3 regions of the Mesorhizobium sp. LjNodule214 genome follow, and region 2 is predicted to be linked to each of the others. Evidence: riboswitches for the same ligand, from Rfam matches in the RefSeq annotation. Region 2 holds a riboswitch; each other region holds the start of a gene.
What was found. A riboswitch is a leader RNA that binds a small molecule or an ion and turns the genes downstream of it on or off. The one in region 2 is predicted to bind cobalamin.

Region 1: it holds a riboswitch for cobalamin, as region 2 does, so the genes downstream of both, ACSQ3Z_RS05825 (aromatic ring-hydroxylating oxygenase subunit alpha) here and ACSQ3Z_RS16050 (CbtB domain-containing protein) in region 2, are expected to answer to the same signal.
Region 3: it holds a riboswitch for cobalamin, as region 2 does, so the genes downstream of both, metE (5-methyltetrahydropteroyltriglutamate--homocysteine S-methyltransferase) here and ACSQ3Z_RS16050 (CbtB domain-containing protein) in region 2, are expected to answer to the same signal.

The regions. Positions count from the first base shown of each region.
Region 1 covers NZ_CAXUPE020000001.1:1,187,976-1,195,000, reverse strand. Annotated here, with positions in the region: partial or broken gene ACSQ3Z_RS05845 (PDZ domain-containing protein) at 1-122, shown strand, start outside; gene ACSQ3Z_RS05840 (molybdopterin-dependent oxidoreductase) at 255-866, shown strand; gene ACSQ3Z_RS05835 (ferredoxin reductase) at 863-1,609, shown strand; gene ACSQ3Z_RS05830 (2Fe-2S iron-sulfur cluster-binding protein) at 1,622-2,722, opposite strand; gene ACSQ3Z_RS05825 (aromatic ring-hydroxylating oxygenase subunit alpha) at 2,743-3,990, opposite strand; cobalamin riboswitch at 4,106-4,308, opposite strand; gene ACSQ3Z_RS05820 (DUF680 domain-containing protein) at 4,818-5,024, shown strand; gene ACSQ3Z_RS05815 (DUF680 domain-containing protein) at 5,097-5,336, shown strand; gene ACSQ3Z_RS05810 (ABC transporter ATP-binding protein) at 5,425-6,537, opposite strand; gene bglA (beta-galactosidase BglA) at 6,566-7,025, opposite strand, start outside.
Region 2 covers NZ_CAXUPE020000002.1:435,314-442,338, reverse strand. Annotated here, with positions in the region: gene ACSQ3Z_RS16070 (heparan-alpha-glucosaminide N-acetyltransferase) at 1-172, opposite strand, end outside; gene ACSQ3Z_RS16065 (MFS transporter) at 430-1,629, shown strand; gene ACSQ3Z_RS16060 (aromatic ring-hydroxylating oxygenase subunit alpha) at 1,621-2,805, opposite strand; gene ACSQ3Z_RS16055 (gamma-glutamylcyclotransferase) at 2,953-3,645, shown strand; cobalamin riboswitch at 3,815-4,011, shown strand; gene ACSQ3Z_RS16050 (CbtB domain-containing protein) at 4,048-4,227, shown strand; gene ACSQ3Z_RS16045 (CbtA family protein) at 4,243-5,031, shown strand; gene cobU (bifunctional adenosylcobinamide kinase/adenosylcobinamide-phosphate guanylyltransferase) at 5,024-5,539, shown strand; gene cobO (cob(I)yrinic acid a,c-diamide adenosyltransferase) at 5,541-6,155, shown strand; gene cbiB (adenosylcobinamide-phosphate synthase CbiB) at 6,160-7,025, opposite strand, start outside.
Region 3 covers NZ_CAXUPE020000006.1:94,764-101,788, reverse strand. Annotated here, with positions in the region: gene ACSQ3Z_RS35510 (DUF982 domain-containing protein) at 215-517, shown strand; gene ACSQ3Z_RS35505 (DUF982 domain-containing protein) at 789-1,037, shown strand; gene metE (5-methyltetrahydropteroyltriglutamate--homocysteine S-methyltransferase) at 1,759-4,089, opposite strand; cobalamin riboswitch at 4,206-4,405, opposite strand; partial or broken gene ACSQ3Z_RS35495 (cytochrome P450) at 4,680-4,966, opposite strand; gene ACSQ3Z_RS35490 (cytochrome P450 family protein) at 4,933-6,165, opposite strand; gene ACSQ3Z_RS35485 (OmpW/AlkL family protein) at 6,260-6,919, opposite strand.

The DNA of each region.
Region 1 (7,025 bases), on a different contig from region 2:
ACGCCAGGCAGGCAAACCAGGCGATCGCGCAGGCCGGCAAGTCCGGCAGGAAATCCGTGCTGCTGCTCGTCGATCGCGGCGACGCTCAGATCTTCGTCGCAGTGCCCTTCGCCGCCGGCTGAGGACGAGCAACACAGGCTTGCCGCGTCTGCGGCGAGCCGGTTGGGGCCGGTAAGATTCCTGTTGCCCCCCGGGATTTCTTCTTGAACACTGGCTGAGGTCGATTTCGGCCGCAGCGCAAACGGATTGTCCCGATGGTTACCCGCGGCTTCTTTTCCGGACGAAAGCCCCCGACGGTCACGGACGCGCGCATCCCGCCCGGGCAATATCTCGAGCAGGGCTTTCCCGTGCTGTCGGCCGGACCGACACCGCGCGTGCGCACCGAGGATTGGTCGTTCACGCTCAAGCACGGGCCGCGGCCGACCAAGAAATGGAACTGGGCCGAGTTCAATGCGCTGCCGCTGAGCAGGATGACGCGCGACATACATTGCGTGACTGCGTGGACCAAGTTCGACACGGCATGGCAAGGCGTGCTGGTCGACGACATCCTCGCCGATGCCGGCATCGAGCCGCCGACCGCCTTCACGCTGGCGCACTCGTTCGACGGCTACGCCACCAATGTGCCGGCAAAGGACCTTGTCGCCGGCAAGGCCATGGTGGCGCTGCTCTATGAAGGCAAGCCGATCACGCCGGACCATGGCGGGCCGGCGCGGCTCCTGGTGCCGCATCTCTATTTCTGGAAATCGGCCAAATGGCTGAACGGGCTGCAGTTCACCGAACGCGACGAGCCGGGCTTCTGGGAATTGCGCGGCTATCATATCTATGGCGACCCGTGGCGCGAGCAGCGCTATACGGACGACCTATGAGCGAGGCTTCGGCGGCGCAATCGCCCTGGCAGACGGCGAAGATCACTCGCATCGAAAAGCGCACGCCGCGCGTCACCAGTTTTTTCTTCCGGCTGTCGCGGCCCTTCGTCCACCAGGCCGGGCAGCATGTCGATGTCCGGCTGACAGCGCCGGACGGCTACCAGGCGCGGCGCTCCTATTCCATTGCTTCTGCGCCGGAGAGCGGCGGGACGATCGAGTTGGCGATCGAAAGGCTTGAGGACGGCGAGGTCTCGCCCTTCTTCCACGAGGTCGCGGCTGTCGGTGATGAGATCGAATTGCGCGGTCCGCTCGGCGGCCATTTCATCTGGTCCGACAGCGATGGCGGGCCGATCATCCTGGTCGGAGGTGGCTCCGGCGTGGTGCCGCTGATGGCGATGGTGCGCCACCGGACGGCGCGGAAATCCTCCGTGCCGGTCGCGCTGGTGTTTTCGGCGCGGATCTGGGACGAGGTGATTTTTCGCGATGAGCTGATCGGCCTCGACGACCGCCGCGACGGCTTCGAGCTGGTGCTGACACTGACGCGCGAGGCCGCACGGCGGCCCGAGGACTATTCGCGGCGGATCGACGCCCAGATGATGATGCAATCCCTGACGCGACTGCCCGAGCCGCCGAGGCTTGCCTTCGTCTGCGGCTCGAACGCCTTCGTGTCGGCCGCCGCCCAGGCTTTGATCGATGCCGATGTCCCGGCCGGCCTCATCCGCACCGAGCGCTACGGGGTGTGAGCCGCCTGCCTTTCAGGCCTCGATTTCGAGCGCCGACAGAGGCTTCGAGCAGCAGGCAAGGATAAAGCCGTCGTCGATCTCGTGATCGAGGATGCCGCCATTGTGGCTCATCTCGACGTCGCCCGAAACCTTCTTCACCTTGCAGGTTCCGCACAGGCCGAATTCGCAGGCCGCGGGGATCCTGACGCCGGAGGCACGCGCCGTCTGCAGCACGGTCTGCCCGGCGACGCATTCGGCGTCGACATCCGAAAGCGCGAAGCGGATCGGGGTCGCGGCCTCGGCAGACACTCTGGTGCTGCCGTCCACTGGTACGGCAAACGGCGCGGGTATTTCCTCGACCGCGGGAGCGGCAAAGCTTTCCTGGTGGTATCTGGCCATGTCGAAGCCCGAGGCTTCGAGCATTCCGCGCACCGCGCGCATGAATGGATCCGGGCCGCAGCAGAAGATTTCGCGCTCGCGGAAATCGGGCGCCAAGAGCGGCAGCCGGATGGCGTCGATGCGGCCCATATGGCCGAACCAACCTTCACGGCTGGAGCGCTCCTCGATCATGAAGCCGAGCGACAGGCCGGGCATTCGGCTGCCCAGCAATTCCAGCTCCTTGCGGAAGATGATTTCTTCCGGCCGGCGCGCGCAGTTGACGAAGCCGACATCGGTCCATGGCGCGCAGTCGTTCAACCAGCGCAGCATCGACATCATCGGCGTGACGCCGGAGCCGGCCGAGATAAGCAGATACTTTGCCGCAGGATGGCTGTGGAGCGAGAAGTCGCCCACCGGCCCGTAGGCCTTTACGTGGGTGCCGGGCTTCAGATGATCGAACATCCAGCGCGTGCCGACGCTGCCGGCCTGTGCCTTGACCGTCACCGCAATTGAGAAGGGCCGTGACGGCGACGACGACAGCGTGTAGGTGCGCATCAGCGGACCGTCGGCGGTCGGCAGTTCCAGCGTCACGAACTGGCCCGGCTTGTAGCGGAACCAGGTCTGGTTGTCGGAGCGGAAGGTGAAGGTCTTGACGTCGGGCGCCTCGTCGGCGACGCCGATCACCTCCAGCACCTGCAGCCTGTCGTTCCAGGGCGCCATCTCGTCGAGGTGGCGGTAGAGGCCGAGATCGGTCATCGCATTCATCCCCTCACCCCTCAGGCGACATTGCGCAGCGCCGGCCGGCCGCCTTCGGCAAGGCGCGGGCCGATGAAGGACGCGTACCATTCGACGAACTGGATGACGCCGCCCTCATGCAGTTCCGAATAGGGGCCGGGCTCGTAGGCCGGCGACAGGATGCCGAAGGCGTTTTCCTCGACGATGCGGCGATCCTGGTCGTTGGTCTCGGTCCAGACATGGGTGAGTTCTTCGAGGTTGTAATCGACGCCCTCGACCGCATCCTTGTGCACCAGCCACTTCGTCGTCACCGCGGTTTCCGTGGCGCTGATCGGCAGCACGCGGAAGGTCACCGCGTGGTCGATGAGGATGTGGTTCCATGTCGTTGGGTAGTGATAGTGCATCAAGGTGCCGATCCGATCGGCCGAGACCGTGTCGGACAGGTTCTTTGTCACCGCGCGCTTGCCGTTCATCGTGTAGCTGACGGCATCGCGCAGCAGCGGCGCGCGGGTGGCGCGATATTGTCCGGCCGGGTCGATGCGGAACTTGCTCGGCAGGCCCGCCGCCTCGCATTTCGCCCAGTGCGCCAGCATTTCGGGGTCGCTGTCGGCGCCTTGCACGCCGGTGACCGTCGGTGCTTCCGGAAAAGTCTTGCACAGTTCGGGATGATTGCCGGCGCAGTGGTAGCACTCACGGTTGTTTTCCCAGACGAGCTTCCAGTTGCCCTTCTCGACGATAGTCGATTCGAAGGCGACCTTTGCCTCGCGCAACCGGTGCGGCAGGAGGTAAGGCTCGATCATCGCCCGCATCGGCGCGAAGTCGGCCGGCTCTTTTGCCAGGCAGATGAAGATGTAGCCGCCGACGCTTTCGCAAGCGACCGGCTTCAGGCTGAACTGGCTCTTGTCGAAACCATCGGCCATCTGCCGGGCGAACAACAGCCGGCCGTCGAGTTCGTAGGTCCACTGGTGATAGGGGCAGACCAGCTTTGCCGCAGTGCCCTTCTCGGCGTTGCAGACGCGGCTGCCGCGATGGCGGCAGGAATTGTGGAAGGCGTTGATCTTGCCTTGCTGGTCGCGCACCAGCACGACTGGATAGTCGCCGATCTGGGCGGTGATGAAGCTGCCGGGCTTCGGCAGTTCGCAGTCATGGCCGATGAACAGCCAGTCGCGATACCAGATCAGCTCCATGTCGAGCTTGAAGAAATCGGCGTCGGTATAAAAGGGCTGTTCCAGCGAGTAGCCCTGCTTGCGGCTGTGCAGCAGCCTCAGCATGTCGTTGCGCGCATCCATGTCCTGTCCTTATCGTTTAAGGACTGAACTGGTGGTGATGGAGGAAAGACCGGCGGCAATCCGGCGGCAGACCGGACATGCACCATCCACCTCTTGACCGCCCACCGCGATCAGTCGAGTCTAGAAATCTCCGGCTGGTTTCCGGGCTCTGGAGTGTCCTTGCGGACGGTCGCGACACCTTCCCAGGCGGATTGCCCAGTGGTCTCCCGTTGCGACTTGAACTCCACCACCGTTGCGGGGGCAGCGCCGGGTTTTGACCGGCTTCCCAATTCTCCGCTTCGTCGGCGACGAGGCAGCACCTGAGATGAATTGATCTAACCATGACGGCCGGATTGCCGGCGGTATGAAAACGACATCGCATCCATGTGTCGCGACACGGATGGTGATTACCGCAGCCAAACTCCAGGGACGCCGATTTCCGCTTCTGCCGCACTTGGTGCCCGTCACGAATCGCTCGCGATCGGGCTTTAGCCGGCGTCAAAATGGTTAACAGTATCGAAAAGTGACTATTAGCAGATTCTAAAATCGAACCGAACGGTTCGTTTCTGTTGACGGTGCGTGCAGGACGGTGTGAACGCTGGCACTCCGACACAGTTGGTGATGCATAGGCGGCTTTTTGATAACCAATTGATAAAGTTGATAAAAGGTTCGGTGGTAGTAGGCTCTGGTACAATTTCAAGATGCAGAGTCATGGTCCACACGGAACAACTTCGTGATTGGAAACCGCCACCTGGCTTTCCCACATCGGGGCTGTCCGAACGACGCGAATTCCTTCCCAAGACACGCCGCTAGACGGACGGAAAACTGAAATACTGGAGTATTTAAAAATGAAAAAGATTGTTCTCACTGCCGCCGCCCTTCTGGCCATTTCCGGCAGCGCCTTCGCAGGCAGCGACAACTATGGCTCCAATGGCGCCGACCAGCCCGTTGCTGCAGTGGACAGCTCGTACACCGCTTCGATCAAGAAGTCGGAACCGGCCACCGAGAAGCCTGTCGACCAGGGCAGCGACCGCAACCTGTTCGGCAACAACTAACAGCCGATCCCAAGACGCAGAGCGGCGGTCAAGCCCGCCGCTCCGGGAACTGAAAATCCAGGAGCACCCAAAATGAACAAGATTGTCCTTACTGCCGCCGCGCTTCTGATCGCCGGCGGCAGCGCCTATGCCCGCAACGACAGCGTTGGTGCGAGTGCCGTCAACAAGCAGACGACCGCCAACATCGACACCACGCAGACCTCGTCTGTGCGTAATACCGGCTCGCCGGTCTACAAGCTGCTGAACTCGTCGGGCGACGTGCAGAAGTCCGCCTCTCAGGGCAGCGACCGCAACCTCTTCGGCAACAACTGACCGCCGAGGTCGTTAGCAAAACAAGAGCGGCGGGCTAGGCCCGCCGCTCTTGTTTTTATGTTTTTATGCAATGCCAGATGGCCTGTCTTCAGGCCGCCTTCACTTCCGGCGCGTGGAGCGAGAAGGAGTGGCCGTCCGCGTCGAAGATATGCAGGTCGCCGGCGTCCGCGCCCAGCCGCAGCGTCGTCCCGCGCTTGACCTCGACATTGCCCGGCATCTTGGTCACCAGCGGCAGGTCGGCGCGGCCGATATCGACATAGACGAGCTGAACCTCACCGAGCTGCTCGACATAATCCACCGTTCCCTCGAACAGATAGTCCGCGCCGGTAGCAATCACCAGATCCTCCGGTCTGACGCCGAAGCTGACCGCAGCGCCTTTCGCCGATGCCGGCGTGGCGATCGGCACCGTCGCCTTGCGGCCGCCGACATGGCTGACAATGGTCGGGTTGCCGGTCTTGTCGATCGTCGCCGGCAGGATGTTCATGGCCGGTGAGCCGATGAACTGGGCGACGAACAGATTGCCCGGCCGCTTGTAGAGCTCCATCGGCGTGCCGACCTGCTCGATATGGCCTTCCTTCAGCACCACGATGCGGTCGGCCAGCGTCATCGCCTCGACCTGGTCGTGGGTGACGTAGATCATCGTCGTATTCGGCATCGATTCCTTCAGCTTGGCGATCTCGATGCGGGTGGCGACGCGCAGTGCCGCGTCGAGGTTCGACAGCGGTTCGTCGAACAGGAACACTTTCGGATTGCGCACGATGGCGCGGCCGATGGCGACGCGCTGGCGCTGGCCGCCCGACATCGCCTTGGGCAGCCGGTCGAGATATTTGGTCAGTTGCAGGATCTCGGCCGCCTGCCGCACCCTCTTGTCGATCTCGGCCTTGCTTTCCTTGCCGATCTTCATCGAGAACGCCATGTTGTCGTAGACCGTCATGTGCGGGTAGAGCGCGTAGGACTGGAACACCATGGCGATGCCGCGCTTCGACGGCGGCACATCGTTCACCACCTCGCCGGCAATCTTGAGCTCACCGGAGGTGATCTCCTCCAGCCCGGCGATGGATCTCAGCAAGGTCGACTTGCCGCAGCCCGAAGGGCCGACAAAGACGATGAACTCGCCCGACTTAATGTCGAGGTCGATGCCGTGGAGAATGTGCAGATTGCCGTATGATTTCTTCACCTGTCTCAGCGTGACATCGGCCATGATTTCCTCCTGGTGGTTTCCCTGCGAATTAATCGATGCGCCCGAACCAGGCGCCGTAGCCGCCGAGGCGGACCGAGCCTGTGCCAGACTGTCCTGAAAAGCCGTGCCCGGGCAAGGGCTGCAGCGCTTGGCCGCCGAGGGCGACCTCGGCCGGTTTGCTGCCCAGGTTGAAGACGCAGACGACCTGTTCGTTGCCCTCGCGGCGGGTGAAGGCGACGGTGTCGCCCTCGCTTTCGATGAAGGTGATGTCGCCCTTGGCCAGCGCCGGATGCTGGCGGCGAAAGGCGAGAAAGCGCCGGTAGTGCTCGAGCAGCGAGTTGGCGTCGCCCTGCTGCACGTTGACTGCTTGCGAGAGATGCTTGCCGGGCACCGGCAGCCAGGGCTTTGCGGTCGAGAAGCCGCCGTTCCTGGCGGCGGCATCCCATACCATCGGCGTGCGGCAGCCGTCGCGGCCCTTGAACTCAGGCCAGAAGCGGATGCCGTAGGGA
Region 2 (7,025 bases):
ACCAGCCGAAGGCGGTGAGGCCGGGATCGGTATAGCCGAAATTCTCGAGATCCCAGGTGAAATGATAGCTCGCCATGGCCAGCAGCGCGATGCCGCGCACGATGTCGATGGTTGTGATGCGCCTCGGCTTCGACGGGTCCTGAACGGGTTCTGCCGGCGTTTGAAGGCTCATGGGCTTGCATTCCGATTCACTGGTGCCAAACGACTATCACGGTTGCACCGGGCAAAAGAAGCCGGGCCGGCGCATCTGCGTCAATTCCCCGTTTGGCTTTCCTCCTTCCGGTTCGAAGCCGCATCGGAATTCGCTTTAGGCCAGTGGCGGAAAGCCTTTGACCGGTTTCGCTTTTCGGCCTGAGCGGGTCGATTTCCTGCTACCGACCAACCGTCGTCAGGACCAGATTGACCGGCGATTCCACCGCCGGAGGGCCAATGTCCACTCATGTGCGCCATCCGATCTGGCTTCCGGCTCTCAGGCCGGCGGATGCGCGCACCTTCGCCTCGCTCTATGCGGTCGAATCCTTCGCGCGCGCCACGATTTCCAGCGTCATCCCGATCCAGGCCTACGAGATCCTGCACAACGAGCAGATCGTCTCGATGCTCTACACGATCGTGGCGCTGCTCGGGCTTTCGGTGACCTTGTTCATGCCGATGCTGATCCGCCGCTTTGCCCGGCGCTGGGTCTACACCGCCGGCGCCTGCCTGCTCGCCATCGGCTCGCTGTTCTTCGTCACGCATACGCTGACCGGGCAGCTCATCGGCATGCTCTGCCGCGTCATGGGTGCCAGTGCGCTGTCGATCACGCTCAACCTCTACATCATGGACCACATCCGCAAGACCGACTTCATGCAGGCGGAATCGCTGCGCATGGCTTGGTCGATGTTCGCTTGGACCGGCGGGCCGACGCTGGGAATCTTCCTCTACACAAGCTTCGGCATCTATGCAGCGCATGGCGCGGTCGTCGTCTTTGCCTCGGCGCTGCTGGTTCTGTTCTGGACCTACCGGCTCGGCGACAACCCGTCGATCCGCCCGGGCAAAAGCCGGCCGGCCAATCCGCTCGCCAATATCGGCCGCTTCGTCGCCCAGCCCAGGCTGAGGCTCGCCTGGCTCATCGCCTTCGGCCGCTCATGCTTCTGGACGACGTTCTTCGTCTACGGGCCGCTGTTCATGGTGATCACCGGAGAGGGCGAACTCGCCGGCGGTCTGCTGGTGTCGGCCGGCAATGCGCTTCTGTTCACGGCGATCTTCTGGGGCAAGGCCGGAAAGCGCTATGGCGGCCGGCGGACAATGACCTTCGCCTATTTCGCCATGTCGGCGATGCTTCTGGCGGCGGGTGCGGTCGGCGAAACCGCGCCGTTGCTCACCGGTGCCTTCCTGCTGTGCGGCGCCTTCTTCACCATCGCGCTCGACGCAATCGGCTCGACCGCCTTCATGCGCTCGGTCAGGTTCTATGAGAGGGCGCAGATGGCGGCGGTCTATCGCACCTATCTCGACTTCTCCGAGCTGACGCCGCCGCTGGTCTATTCGGTGGTGCTGGCGTTTTTCGGCCTGGGCTCGGTTTTCGCCACGCTCGGCCTGCTGGCTGCCGCCTGCGGTTTTGTTACCTGGCGCTATTTGCCCAAGTCACTTTGATTGCGTCACACGCGCCGCATGCCGTTCGCGCACCCACTCGTGAAAACGATGCAGGTCATACTCCTCGGGCATCAGCACGCCGGCCGCGTGGCGCAGCGAGCGCAGGCCTTTCTGGTTGACCTCGCAGATCGCTGCGTCTTCCTCCAGCACCTGTCGGCCGAAAGCAACGATGTTGTCGATGTCGGCCTGGGGCGCCGCCAGCGCTTCGGCTGGAAACAGCCATTCGGCGGTGAGCTCGGTCTGCTCCGGGCCGAGCGGCGCCAGCCGCACCGTGCGGACATAGTCGACATGGCCGACGATGAACATCGACGGCAGGTTGGTGGCGTAGGTCTGGCCGGCGGCGCGCTCGGCCGGAGTCAGGCCGGCAAAGACCGGACCATGGGCTTGGCCGTCGCGTGACCATGTCTCGGCTCCGGCGCGCAGGCCGCCGGAAAATTCCGGCGCGTCATTGTCGGCGTGACGGGCCCATTCGGGGTCGTCGTGCCTGCCCATCAGGCCGCGTCCATAGATCGGTACCAGCCGCGACAGGTCCTTGTGGACGCCGGGGCAGTGCAGGCACTCGTTGAAGTTTTCCCAAAAGATCTTCCAGTTGCAGTTCATCACCTTGCGCAGCACATGGCCGCTGACCAACGCCTCCAGCGGCCAGTTGGCGAGGTTGCCGGATGCTGGATCGAAGGAGGCTTCTGCCGAGCCGTCTGCATCTTCGGCCAGATTGATGAAGACAAAGCCGCGCCATATCGACAGCGCCACGCGGTAGAGCGGGTGATCGGCCCTGTCGAAACCTTCGGGCAGCGATTTCGACGGCACGCGCACGAGATCGCCGCGCAGCGAATAGGACCAGGCGTGGTAGGGGCAAGTGATCAGCCGCGCTTTGAGCCGCCCCTCGCTCTCCTGGCAAAGCTGCGAACCACGGTGACGGCAGGTGTTGTGGAAGGCACGCAATTCGCCGGTCTCGTCGCGCAGCACGACGATCTCCTGGGTGCCGACACGGAAGGTTCGGAACGCCAGCGGCTGGGCAAGGTCGGCCTCGCGGCAGACCAGCAGCCAGCTTTTGTACCAGATGGCGTCGAGATCGCGCTGGTAGGCCTCGACGTCCCAATAGGCGGAGGACGGCAGCGTCGGCTCGAGCCGCGTCAAGCCATTGTAGAGGTCGCGTTCGGTCTGATCGGGCTGCATGGCCGGCTCCCTGGATGGCGCAGCCGACACCCGGCCGGGGCCTTTGTCAATTGGCGCGCGCCGCCGCCATTGTGGCGCGCAATGGCGAACTTTAAGGTCGGTTCATCCCCCTCCGGCATTCCTGCCGGTCGCCCGAGGTCGCAGGTCATGCCGGCAAGAACGATGTCGCTCACGCAAGAGCTGGTCGCCCGCTGTTTTCGCGCGGTCGAGGATAGCGGACCGGACCCGGACGCCGCGCATCTGGACGACAGCGACTATGAGGCGATGGTGGACGCGCTGGAGGCGGAACTGCCTGCCACCGAGCCGCTCTGGTTGTTCGGCTACGGTTCGCTGATCTGGAAACCCGAAATCGACCATGTCGAGGAGCGGGTCGCGGTGGCGCGCGGCTGGCACCGCTCCTTCTGCATGAAGATGACACGCTGGCGCGGCACCAAGGATCAGCCCGGCCTGATGATGGCGCTGGATCGCGGCGGGCAATGCAAGGGCGTCGCCTTTCGGCTGGGCAATGACGATCGGCGCCAGCAGCTCGACAAGCTTTTGCGGCGCGAAGTGACGCTGAAGCCGACCAGCTACCATCCGCGCGTGCTCAGGGTGGCGAGCGACAGCGGCCCACTGCGGGTGCTGGCCTTCGTCATCAATCGCAAGGGCACCACCTATGCCGGGCCGCTCGACGAAGACGAGGTGGTCGAAAGGCTGGCGACGTCGTGCGGGCACTGGGGATCCGGCGCCGACTATCTCTACAACACGGTCAAGAACCTGGAGCAGCGCGGCATTCATGATTCCCGTCTGTGGCGGCTGCAGCACCTGGTGGCCGAGCGGATCGCCATGTCGGATCGCTGACCTACTGCATGTCGCCCAGAAGTGCGCAGCGGTTTTGGGAAAACGACATGCATAAAACAAAGACCTAAAGCGCGTCGGCTGAATCCGTTTCGGCGCGATGCGCTTTAGGTGGCGCATTCGCGCTGGTAACGGGCGGAATTTGGTTTGCCGGAGGCAGTGATTCTGCCTATAGTCGCGCCCTGTCGTCGGTTCCATTAGGGACCAAGAGGGAATGCGGTGAGGGCTGAATTGTTGCCCGATGCCGTGGCTGCCCCCGCAACTGTGTGCGGTAGTCCTCCCCATAAGCCACTGAAGATTTTTCTTCGGGAAGGTGGGGAAGGGTGCTGATCCGCGAGCCAGGAGACCTGCCGGCGACAGGGAACTGACTTCTGTGCCCTCGGGTGGAGGGCGAAAGGACAAGATATGAATACCGCTTCGGTCTCTCTCGGCGCTTCCGTCTCCTCGCAGTCGCGCCTCATGCAGCTCGTGCTTAGCGCGTTTCTGGGCATTTTCGTCATCGGCGTTGTCGGCTTCTCGCACATCGATGCGGTCCACAATGCCGCGCACGACTATCGCCATTCGATGGCGTTTCCCTGCCACTGACGAGGACCTGACATCATGAATCTGTTTCGCAACGTCGTGTTCATCGCGGCGATCGCAGGGCTCGTGGCCGGCGTCGTTCTCGCCTGCATGCAGGCCTTTGCCACCGTGCCGCTCATCCTGAAGGCCGAGGTCTACGAACAGGCCGGAGGCGGCCACCAGCATGAGCATGCCGCAGCGCCGGCAGCCCCAACCGGCAACGCTACGGATACCAATGCCATGAGTAGCGCCGCACCGGCGCCGGTTGAGGCGGCCGCTCCGGCGGAGGACGAAAGCTGGGCGCCGGCCGATGGCTTCGAGCGCTTCGCCTTCAGCGTGCTGGCCAACATCGTCACCGGCATCGGCTTCGCGCTGGTCCTGGTCGCGGTTTCGGAGTTTGCCGGCGGCATCGGCAATTGGCGCCAGGGCGTGTTCTGGGGGCTGGCCGGTTTTGCCGCGTTCACGCTGGCGCCGGGCCTTGGCCTGCCGCCGGAATTGCCGGCGATGCCGGCGGCCGACCTCACCGAACGCCAGATCTGGTGGTGGGCAACGGTGGCGGCGACGGCGGCCGGTCTCGGCCTGATCGCCTTCCGCAAGTCGCTGCCGCTGGCGATCCTGGCCGTGGTCCTGATCGTGGCGCCGCATATTGTCGGCGCGCCGCAGCCGGACAGCTTCGAGACGCCGATCCCCGAAGGTCTGCATCACCAGTTCGTGGTGGCGGTGACGGTGACCAATCTGGTGTTCTGGCTGGTGCTCGGCGCCGTCGTCGGCGTGGTGCGCGGACGCTTCACCGGTACGGCGACCAGCCTGCGCGACAGCTTTGCCTGATCGCAAAGGATTGACCTTCATCATCGGCGGTGCGCGCTCCGGCAAGAGCGCGCATGCCGAATCCTTGGTGACGGCAGGGCCGGCGCCCTGGACCTATATCGCCACTGCTGAAGCCTATGACCAGGAGATGCGCGAACGCATCGCGCTGCACCGCTCGCGGCGTGGCGAAGGCTGGACGACCATCGATGCGCCGCTCGACCTGGCCGGCGCGCTCGCAGCTCTGCCCGATGGCCGGCCGGTGCTGATCGACTGCCTGACACTGTGGCTGACCAACCATATGCTGGCTGAACACGATCTTGACGCCGAATGCCGGCAACTAGCGGACGCGCTGTCGCGGCCGCGCGGACCGTGGTTCGTGGTGTCCAACGAAGTTGGCCAGGGTATCGTGCCGGACAATGCGCTTGCCCGCCGGTTCCGCGACGCCGCAGGCCGCCTCAACCAGCAGGTCGCCGCAGTTGCCGACACGGTGCTGCTGATGGTGGCGGGGCTGCCGCTGAAGGTGAAATGAGATGACCGATATCGATCCCAAGGACGAGGAACGCCATCGCGCCAAGATGGCCAAGCGCAAGGCGGTGCAGGACGCCGAGGTGGCGGGCAAGACGATCGAGAAGGGGCTGCTGATCGTCAACACCGGTCCGGGCAAGGGCAAGACCACCGCCGCGTTCGGGCTGGCGCTGCGGGTGCTCGGCTACGGCAAGCGCGTCGGCGTCGTCCAGTTCATCAAAGGCAAATGGCATACCGGTGAAAAGGAGGCCTTTGCGGCGTTCGGCGACCGCGTCGTCTGGCATGCGATGGGCGAGGGTTTCACCTGGGAAACGCAGGACCTGAAGCGCGATATCGCCGCCGCCGAGGCCGCCTGGGCAAGGGCGCTCGAGCTGATGGCCGATCCGTCGATCAGCCTTGTGGTGCTCGACGAACTCAACATCGCGCTGCGCTACGACTATCTCGATCTCGACGGTGTGGTCGCGGCGCTGAAAGGCCGGCGTGAGGGCCTGCACGTCGTCGTCACCGGACGCAACGCCAAGCCGGCGCTGGTTGAGGCTGCCGACCTCGTCACCGAGATGGGCCTGACCAAGCACCATTTCGCTGCCGGCGTGAAGGCGCAGCAAGGGATCGAGTTCTGATATCTCAGAATGTCAGGTAAATGACGAGCGCCGACAGGATGCCGGACAGCCCGATCAGCAGATAGTCGGCGATCCGGTAGAGCGTCAGCGCCCGCCTGATATCGGTGCTGTCGGCTTCGCGCCGGCCGCCTTCGCCCATGAATGCATCCTCGACGACGACGCCGCCGTAGCTGCGCGGCCCGGCCAGCGCCAGACCGAGCGCGCCGGCCATTGCTGCTTCCGGCCAGCCGGCATTGGGCGAGCGGTGCTTTCTCGCGTCGCGCCGCACGGCCTGCCAGGCACTGCTCGGATCGGCGCCTTTGACGATGAAGGCGGCAAGCACGATCAGCAGCGCCGTCAGCCTGGAGGCCGGGAGGTTGATGAAATCGTCGAAACGAGCGGCCGCCCGACCGAAGCCCTCGTGGCGCGGGGTGCGGTGGCCGATCATCGAATCGGCGGTGTTGGCAGCCTTGTAGGCGACGCCGCCGGCCAGCCCGCAGACACCGGTCCAGAAGGCGGGTGCGACGATGCCGTCGGAAAAATTCTCGGCCAGGCTCTCGATCGCGGCACGGGCAATGCCCGGCTTGTCGAGCTTTTCCGGATCGCGGCCGACGATGCGCGAGACGGCGATGCGGCCGAGCGTCAGCCCGCCTGTATCGAGCGCATCGGCCACTGCCTCGACATGCTCGGCGAGGCTCTTCTGCGACAGAAGCGACGATGCCAGAATTGCCGTGATGAGCAGGCCGGCGGGAAAGATCTGCCAGAGCAGGATTTGCACGGCGAAAGCGACGGCCGCCGGCACCAGAACGATGACCAGCAATGCCTTGACGCCCCGGCGGCGACGCAGCGCGTCGGAATCAGTGGCGTGGTTGAGCCTGCGGTCGAGAAAGG
Region 3 (7,025 bases), on a different contig from region 2:
GTGAAGAATCACTTCATAGCTTAATAGTGACGACCGCCTTTGATGGCAACCAAGCCATTGCATGATGTGTTGGCGGATCGATACACACCCGGCCGCAGGCGCGGATCTTCCTCTTGAACCGTCATCGCCCTGACAACACAATGTGTCAGGGTCACCGTGCCGATGCGGCGCCTCTTCACCGCAGATTGGCTATTTAGAAAGTTGGGAGAAACCAATGAACGCTGAGGCTTTCAGCAGCCCGCTTTTTGTGAAGCGCGCAACCCACATCATCCAGGAGATTGCCGGCCTTGCGGATGCAATCGATTTTCTCAATGAATGGCCGGAAGATCGCAGAGACCTGATTCACGAAGCCGCCCTGAGGGCATGCTACGATGCATACGATAGGCGCAAGCCGGTAAGCACGGCGCGCAATGCGTTTTTCGGCTTTGCGAAGCGCGTCGCCATATTGGAAGATCCAACCTCCGCCATGCAGTGGATCGCCGCCTGCAGATCGGGCAGTGGAAAAGTGCAGGTGTAGACTTCGACGACGAGTTTGAGACTGGCGAGGCGCGTCAAACAGTGCACTATGTCCAGGTTTCACAGCTAGACCACGCGAATGAGAAGCAGTTCCTCACCACCGACTGCAAATCCGCAGATCGCAAGCAAGCTGACCATGGCCAGACGCAGCTCATGGCGATCGCTTGCTCGCCAATGGCCAGGCTCAGTGGCGCAGATGCAGCGGTCGCGTTCGGCTGAATAAAAAAATGCGATCCGGGCTGTTTGCCGCATAGTGGCTGTGGGGGAGGGGGATGACCGGGTTGACCAGATTTGAGAGACCAGTCGTTGTTCAGCTTAGCCGCCGCGGCTCGGAGCGTATCGTGTTCGACGTCAACGACGCGGCCGCTATCTTGCTCCGGGATCTGCATCATGAGACCGATAAACGCAGAATAGCGATGGACGCCTGTCTGCAGGTTTTACGCGGTAAGACCCATCCACCAACCGCTCGACGAGCTTTCGTCGCAGCCGCACTCGAAGCACGCATTCTGCGCAGTGATTGAGATTTGGGACGCCGCTCGTGAATTTCGGCCGTCTGCACATCGCTATTGAACGCGGTCCGAACACCCCTGCCGGCATCGGCCAGGAGCGAGCCAACCCCGCAATTTCCGCGACGGCTTTCCTGGTCCGGCGCCGGATCTTGACCATCAAAACACAAGGGGTCCGCCTGCCAGCTGCGGCCGCTCGGCTTCGCCGTCGCGGTGATCGTGATTGAAGCCAGAGGCAGACAGAGCCATCGAGCGGCAATTGGCCCGGTGCAGATGGCGGAGCGTCGATGCCGCTTCAACAGTCTCCGGAAGTACCGTATCAACCTTCCCCCAGCTTGGCCCTGCATCCGATATCCCGGAACACGCTCCGCGGACCGGCGCCGCGTGATCGCTGATGCTTCTCCCGATGGTCGGGACCGGGGGGTTCGGCGACCAAGGTCGGGGAGACGATAGTGACACTGGATGATCCCAATACGGAATAATCCGAAACTGGCTGGCGGTGAGCCGTCTAGTTTCTGGCCGGCTCATTTGGGGCCCAAGCCTCCTTCGATCACCCGCCAACGGCGGCCTCTGGAACAGCTGACTTCGACGCGCCATGACAAGGGCCTCGGCCAGGCCAAGGTTGCCGAGGCGCTTTCGCGGGCAGCTCGATTGCCTTGGGTGCGCCGGATGGACTCACCCCAAGATCGCCCGGTGTGTGGCGTTGCCGCTCACCGCCGGCGAGGGGCACCGAGCCCTACGCGGTCTGCGCTTTTTCCCGAATTGCGCGTGCTGCAGCCACCATGTTCATCAGGGCAGGGCGGACCTCCTCCCATCTGCGCGTCTTGAGACCGCAGTCGGGATTCACCCACAGTTGGCCATCCAGCAATCGCTCGCGCGCAAGCATGATGAGGTTGGAAATCTCCCCCACTTCCGGGACCCGCGGCGAGTGAATGTCATAGACACCAGGACCGATCCCGTTCGGATACTTGAAGCTTCGGAGCGTATCGAGCAGTTCCATCTGCGAGCGCGAGGTTTCAATGGAGATCACATCGGCATCCATTGCGGCAATCGCGTCCACGATATCGCCGAACTCGGAGTAGCACATATGGGTGTGGATCTGGGTCGCATCGCCGACCGCCGTTGAAGCCAGCCGGAAGCATTCGACGGCCCAGTCGAGATAGGCCTGCCAGTCGGCCTCGCGCAGCGGCAAGCCCTCGCGCAGTGCGGCTTCGTCGATCTGGATCATCCTGGCGCCGGCCTTTTCGAGGTCGCTCACTTCATCGCGAATGGCGAGCGCGACCTGGCGGCAGACGGCTGAGCGCGGAAGGTCGTCTCGGACGAAGGACCAGTTGAGGATCGTCACCGGGCCGGTAAGCATGCCCTTCACCGGCTTCGGCGTCAGCGACTGAGCATATCGCCACCAGTGTACCGTCATCGGCTGTTGTCGCGACACATCGCCAATGATGATCGGCGGGCGCACAAAGCGCGAGCCATAGCTCTGCACCCAGCCGTGTTGCGTGAAGGCGAAGCCGCGGAGCTGCTCAGCGAAATACTGCACCATATCGTTGCGCTCGAATTCGCCGTGGACCAGCACGTCGAGTCCGATCTCTTCTTGCCAGCGAACGGCGGCTTCTATCTCTTTCTTCAGGAACGCCTCATAGTCGACGTAACTCAGTTCGCCTTTGGCATGGGCTGCCCGCGCCTTGCGAACCTCGGCTGTTTGCGGGAAGGAGCCGATCGTCGTGGTGGGAAAGGAAGGCAAGCCAAACGTGTCGGCCTGAAGCTTGGAGCGCACGGCGAATGCGCTCTTCCGGCGCGTCATGCCGACCTTGATGCTGGCGACCCGGACTTCGACGAGCGGATCATGCACCTTCGCGGATGTCGCGCGAACGGCGGCAGCCTCAGCCGACGCCTCCAGTTCGGCGGCGACCGCGTCCCGGCCTTCGGCCAGGGCACGGGCGAGCACGACCAGCTCGCCGGTCTTTTGCGCCGCGAAGGCGAGCCACGACTTCACATCCGCATCGAGTGCCGTCTCCGTGTCCAGGTCGATCGGCACATGCAGCATCGAGCAGGACGGGGCGATCTCCACGCGGTCCGACGGCCAGCCGGCGACGATCGGCTTGATGCGGTCAAGTATGGCAGGGAGGTTCGCGCGCCAGACGTTGCGGCCGTCGATCAGTCCGAGCGAGAGCACAAGGTCCTTGTGCGCGAGCCGGCCGACGGGCTCCAACTGCTCTGGAGCGCGCGCGAGATCGACGTGCAGTCCCGCCACGGGCAGAGAAATTGCGGTCTCGAGATTGTCTCCCAGCGATCCGAAATAGGTAGCGACCATGATCTTCAACTCCGGTGCTGCTTTTGACAGCCGGCAGTAGGCGAATTGGAGCGCATCCCGTTCGTTGGGAACCAGATCGACCACGAGCGCCGGCTCATCGATCTGCACCCAATCGGCTCCCGCGAGCTTCAGCCTCCGCAGGAGCTCCTCGTAGACGGGCAGCAGCCGTGGCAGGAGCGCGATAGGGTTGAAACCTTCCTCAGGTGACTTCGCCAACTTGAGAAAGGTAACCGGTCCAAGCAGGACCGGGCGCGTGTGGATGCCGAGCGCCTTGGCCTCGAGGAAATGATCGACCGGTTTCGCCGACGAGAGGGCAAAGCTCTGATCGTCCGTAAGTTCCGGCACAATGTAGTGATAGTTGGTGTCGAACCATTTGGTCATTTCCATCGCGGCAAGGCCATGCCCGTTGGCCGCATGCTCGTCACCTGCATGTCCACAATCAGCGGCCTGACCTTGGTTGCCGCGCGCCATGGCGAAATAGGTATCGAGTGGGACCTCGCCGTCAGTCCAGGTGTATCGTGCCGGCACGGCGCCGACCATGGCGATGGTGTCGAGCACATGGTCATAAAGCGAGAAATCGTTGGACGGGATTTTCGACACGCCGCGATCGTGCTGCTCCCTCCAGCTGGCGGCGCGTAGCGCCTTCGCCGTCGCGAGCAGGTCGGCAGCGGGAGATTTTCCGGACCAGTAGCTTTCAAGCGCGAATTTGAGTTCCCGCCGTCGACCGATACGCGGCACGCCGAGCGTTGCCACTGGAATTTGTTGAGAGACAGTCATGCCATACCCCGATGGTTGGGGCGTGGGGACAAGGAACGCACGAGTAGGCGGCACGAAGCCAGGCTACCGCGGCCACCGAGACACCCCGCCCGTGGACGTTGTTCGTCGTGGCAGGTCTCCTGGCTCGCGGGTCAAAGCCTCTGCCCGTCTTCCCGAGGCCGTTCGCCTCAGTGACACCAATGGGCTTGGCTCGCCGCTAACAGTTGCGGGGGCAGCGCCGGCATCGCACCGGCTTCCCTCTTAGCTCCGCTACGGCAGTGCCGCGCGGAGAACCACGACATGCGCACAGTTACAGCCGCTTCGCTCCTTGTCAATACATATAACGAGATGTTTATGTGATGATGCGAATAGTGCCCTTGCGCTGATCGGTCTCTTTCGCCCAAAGCCGCATACGATGCCGCCTCTCATCAGTGCAGGCTCGGAGAGGTCCTTGTCCCCATCGGCGACGCCGGATCAGATCGAGGTCGCCGGGCTCAAAAGCGTAAAGTGGGGCGAGGCCGTCACGGTCCGCCGGGAATCCCGGTATTTGTTCCCCGCTCGGCTTCGCTCAGCGTGTTTGCGCATTCCAGCGCGCTGATGACCATGGCCGCAAGCGGAAAGAAGAGGTGGCGCCGCAGGTGGGCGGGCTGGGGCCGGGCCGCCAGCGTCCCGAACAACTGCGCGGCGATCGCCTCGACCTGCTGCGCGAGCAGCTTCACCCTGCGGTCGCTGAAGGCCGGCGCCACGATCGTGCGTAACCGGGCATGCTCGCCCCCCTCGTGCGAGACCAGCCTCCCGGCGAACCGAGAATCACCAAATCTGGGGTGCATGCCGCACTCGCTAAGCGACGGAAGGGCGGAAGGTGACCGGCAGGCGCTGCGGGCAGCGAATGACGTAAGACGGCATGTAGACGACGTTCTCCGGGGCGATGGCCAGCGCCAGATCCTCCAGCCGCCCGAACAGCGCGGGGAAGGCGCAGCACAATTCCAGGCGCGCCAGCGGAGCGCCCAGGCAGGAATGCGGCCCCTCGCCGAACGATACGTGCGCGTTGTGCCGCCGGGTGACATCGAATCTGTCGGCGCCGGGACCGAAGGCCTTTTCGTCCCGGTTCGCCGCATAGAACGCCATCAGGACGGCGTCGCCGCGGCGGACCATGCATCCGTCGATCTCCACGTCCTGGGTGGCATAGCGGAACGGCAGATTGGCCGCTGAGCTGCCCCAGCGCAGGATCTCCTCGATCGCCTGTGACCACGGAACTTGGCCGCTGCGCACCAGGTGAAGTTGCTGCGGATGCGTCAGCAATGCCAGTACGCCATTGCCGATGACGCCGGCGGTGGTCACGAAGCCCGCAGAGAGCACCATGAACAGCATGTCGATCAGCTCGGTGTCGGAAACGAGCTCGCCATTGTCACGCGCGACGATCAGGGCCGAAGCCAGATCATCGCCGAGCTGGCCCCGCTTGAGCGCGATCAGGCGACGGAAGAACTCCGGGATGCGCTGCCGCGTCTGTCGCACCTCATCGGCTGTGGCGGAGGTGTTGGCCAGGCTGTAGGTGAGCGCGACGATCTCTTCGCGCTGTTCGTCCGGCAAACCGAACAGTTCGGCGATCACGTTGGTGGGCAGCGGAGCGGCGAACTCGCACATCAGATCTGCACTGCCGCCGCGCTGCGCCATCTCGGCCAGGAGTCGATCGACGCATTGTTCGACCCGTGGCGCCAGCAAGGCGATACGACTGGGCGCGAAGCTGCTGGACAGCAGGCCGCGCAAGCGCCGGTGATCGGCGCCGTGCGCCGTGGTCATGTTGTCCACTTTGCATATCCCGATCAGCGGATGATCCTCGGGAATCTCGCCGTCCTGCAGCGCCCGCCACTGTCGCCAGTCCTTGTTGAAACGCTGGTCGGAAAGCATACGCCTGAGCGTCTGGTGACGGCCTGCCGCCCAGGTCACAAAATCGCCTGGCAGCGACACTCGCGCCATCCCTTCCTGCTGCAGAATCGCAGAAGACAGATCATCAAGTTGCGTGGGAGCGGCCGGCACACCGATCACGTCGCAATGATCGTTTTCTGCGCGCATGCCAACAACTCCTTCAAGACCATCGCGGGTCCACTTCTCGGCACGGATGATCCGCGCGCGGACTTCGAAAAGTGCCCCCCAGTGTGCTTCGTCCTCAGAAGCGGTAGGTGAGACCTGCGCCTATCAACCAGGGATCGAGCTTGGCCTTGCCTGTGAGCTTGGCGCCGGCGACAGTGACGTCGAAGTCGGGCTTGAGGAAAAGCTTCTTCACGTCGAAGTTGACGCCCCAGTGCTCGTCCACCATGTAGTCGAATCCGACCTGCAGCGCGGCGCCGAATGTGTTCTTGACCTTGAGATCATCGGCGCTGCCGGCTTGCTGATGATAGAAGATCGTATAGTTCACGCCGGCGCCGAGATAGGGTTTAAAGGCGTCGAAATCGGTAAAATGATACTGCAATGTCACCGTTGGCGGCAGCAGCCAAACCTTGCCGACCTTGCCAAGCCCGCCGATCGCACCTTGGCCATCGATGTTGGCATAGGTGGTGCCGAGTATGAGTTCGGCGGCGATGTTGTCCGTGAAGAAGTACGAAATATCGAGTTCCGGCGTCACGGTGTTCGAATAGGAAAGACCAGAGCCGGGTACCGCATTGACGTAGCCCGAATCCTCGGTAATCACCCCCAACGCCCTCAGGCGGATCTGCCAGGGGCTTGGCGCTTCCGCGACCCGGGCTTCAGCCTGCGGGACGCTCGCGGCTTGATGAACATCTGCCGCGCTGGCCTGTCCCGCAACGATGAGGACGACAGCCGCTGTCATTGCCCGCGCCACGCCAATTCGCGCTCTCGCCATACTTTTCTCTCCTTGATCTTCAGAAGCGACGCACTGCGCCTTGATTGAATCCTGCTCGCATCAATCGAGATTG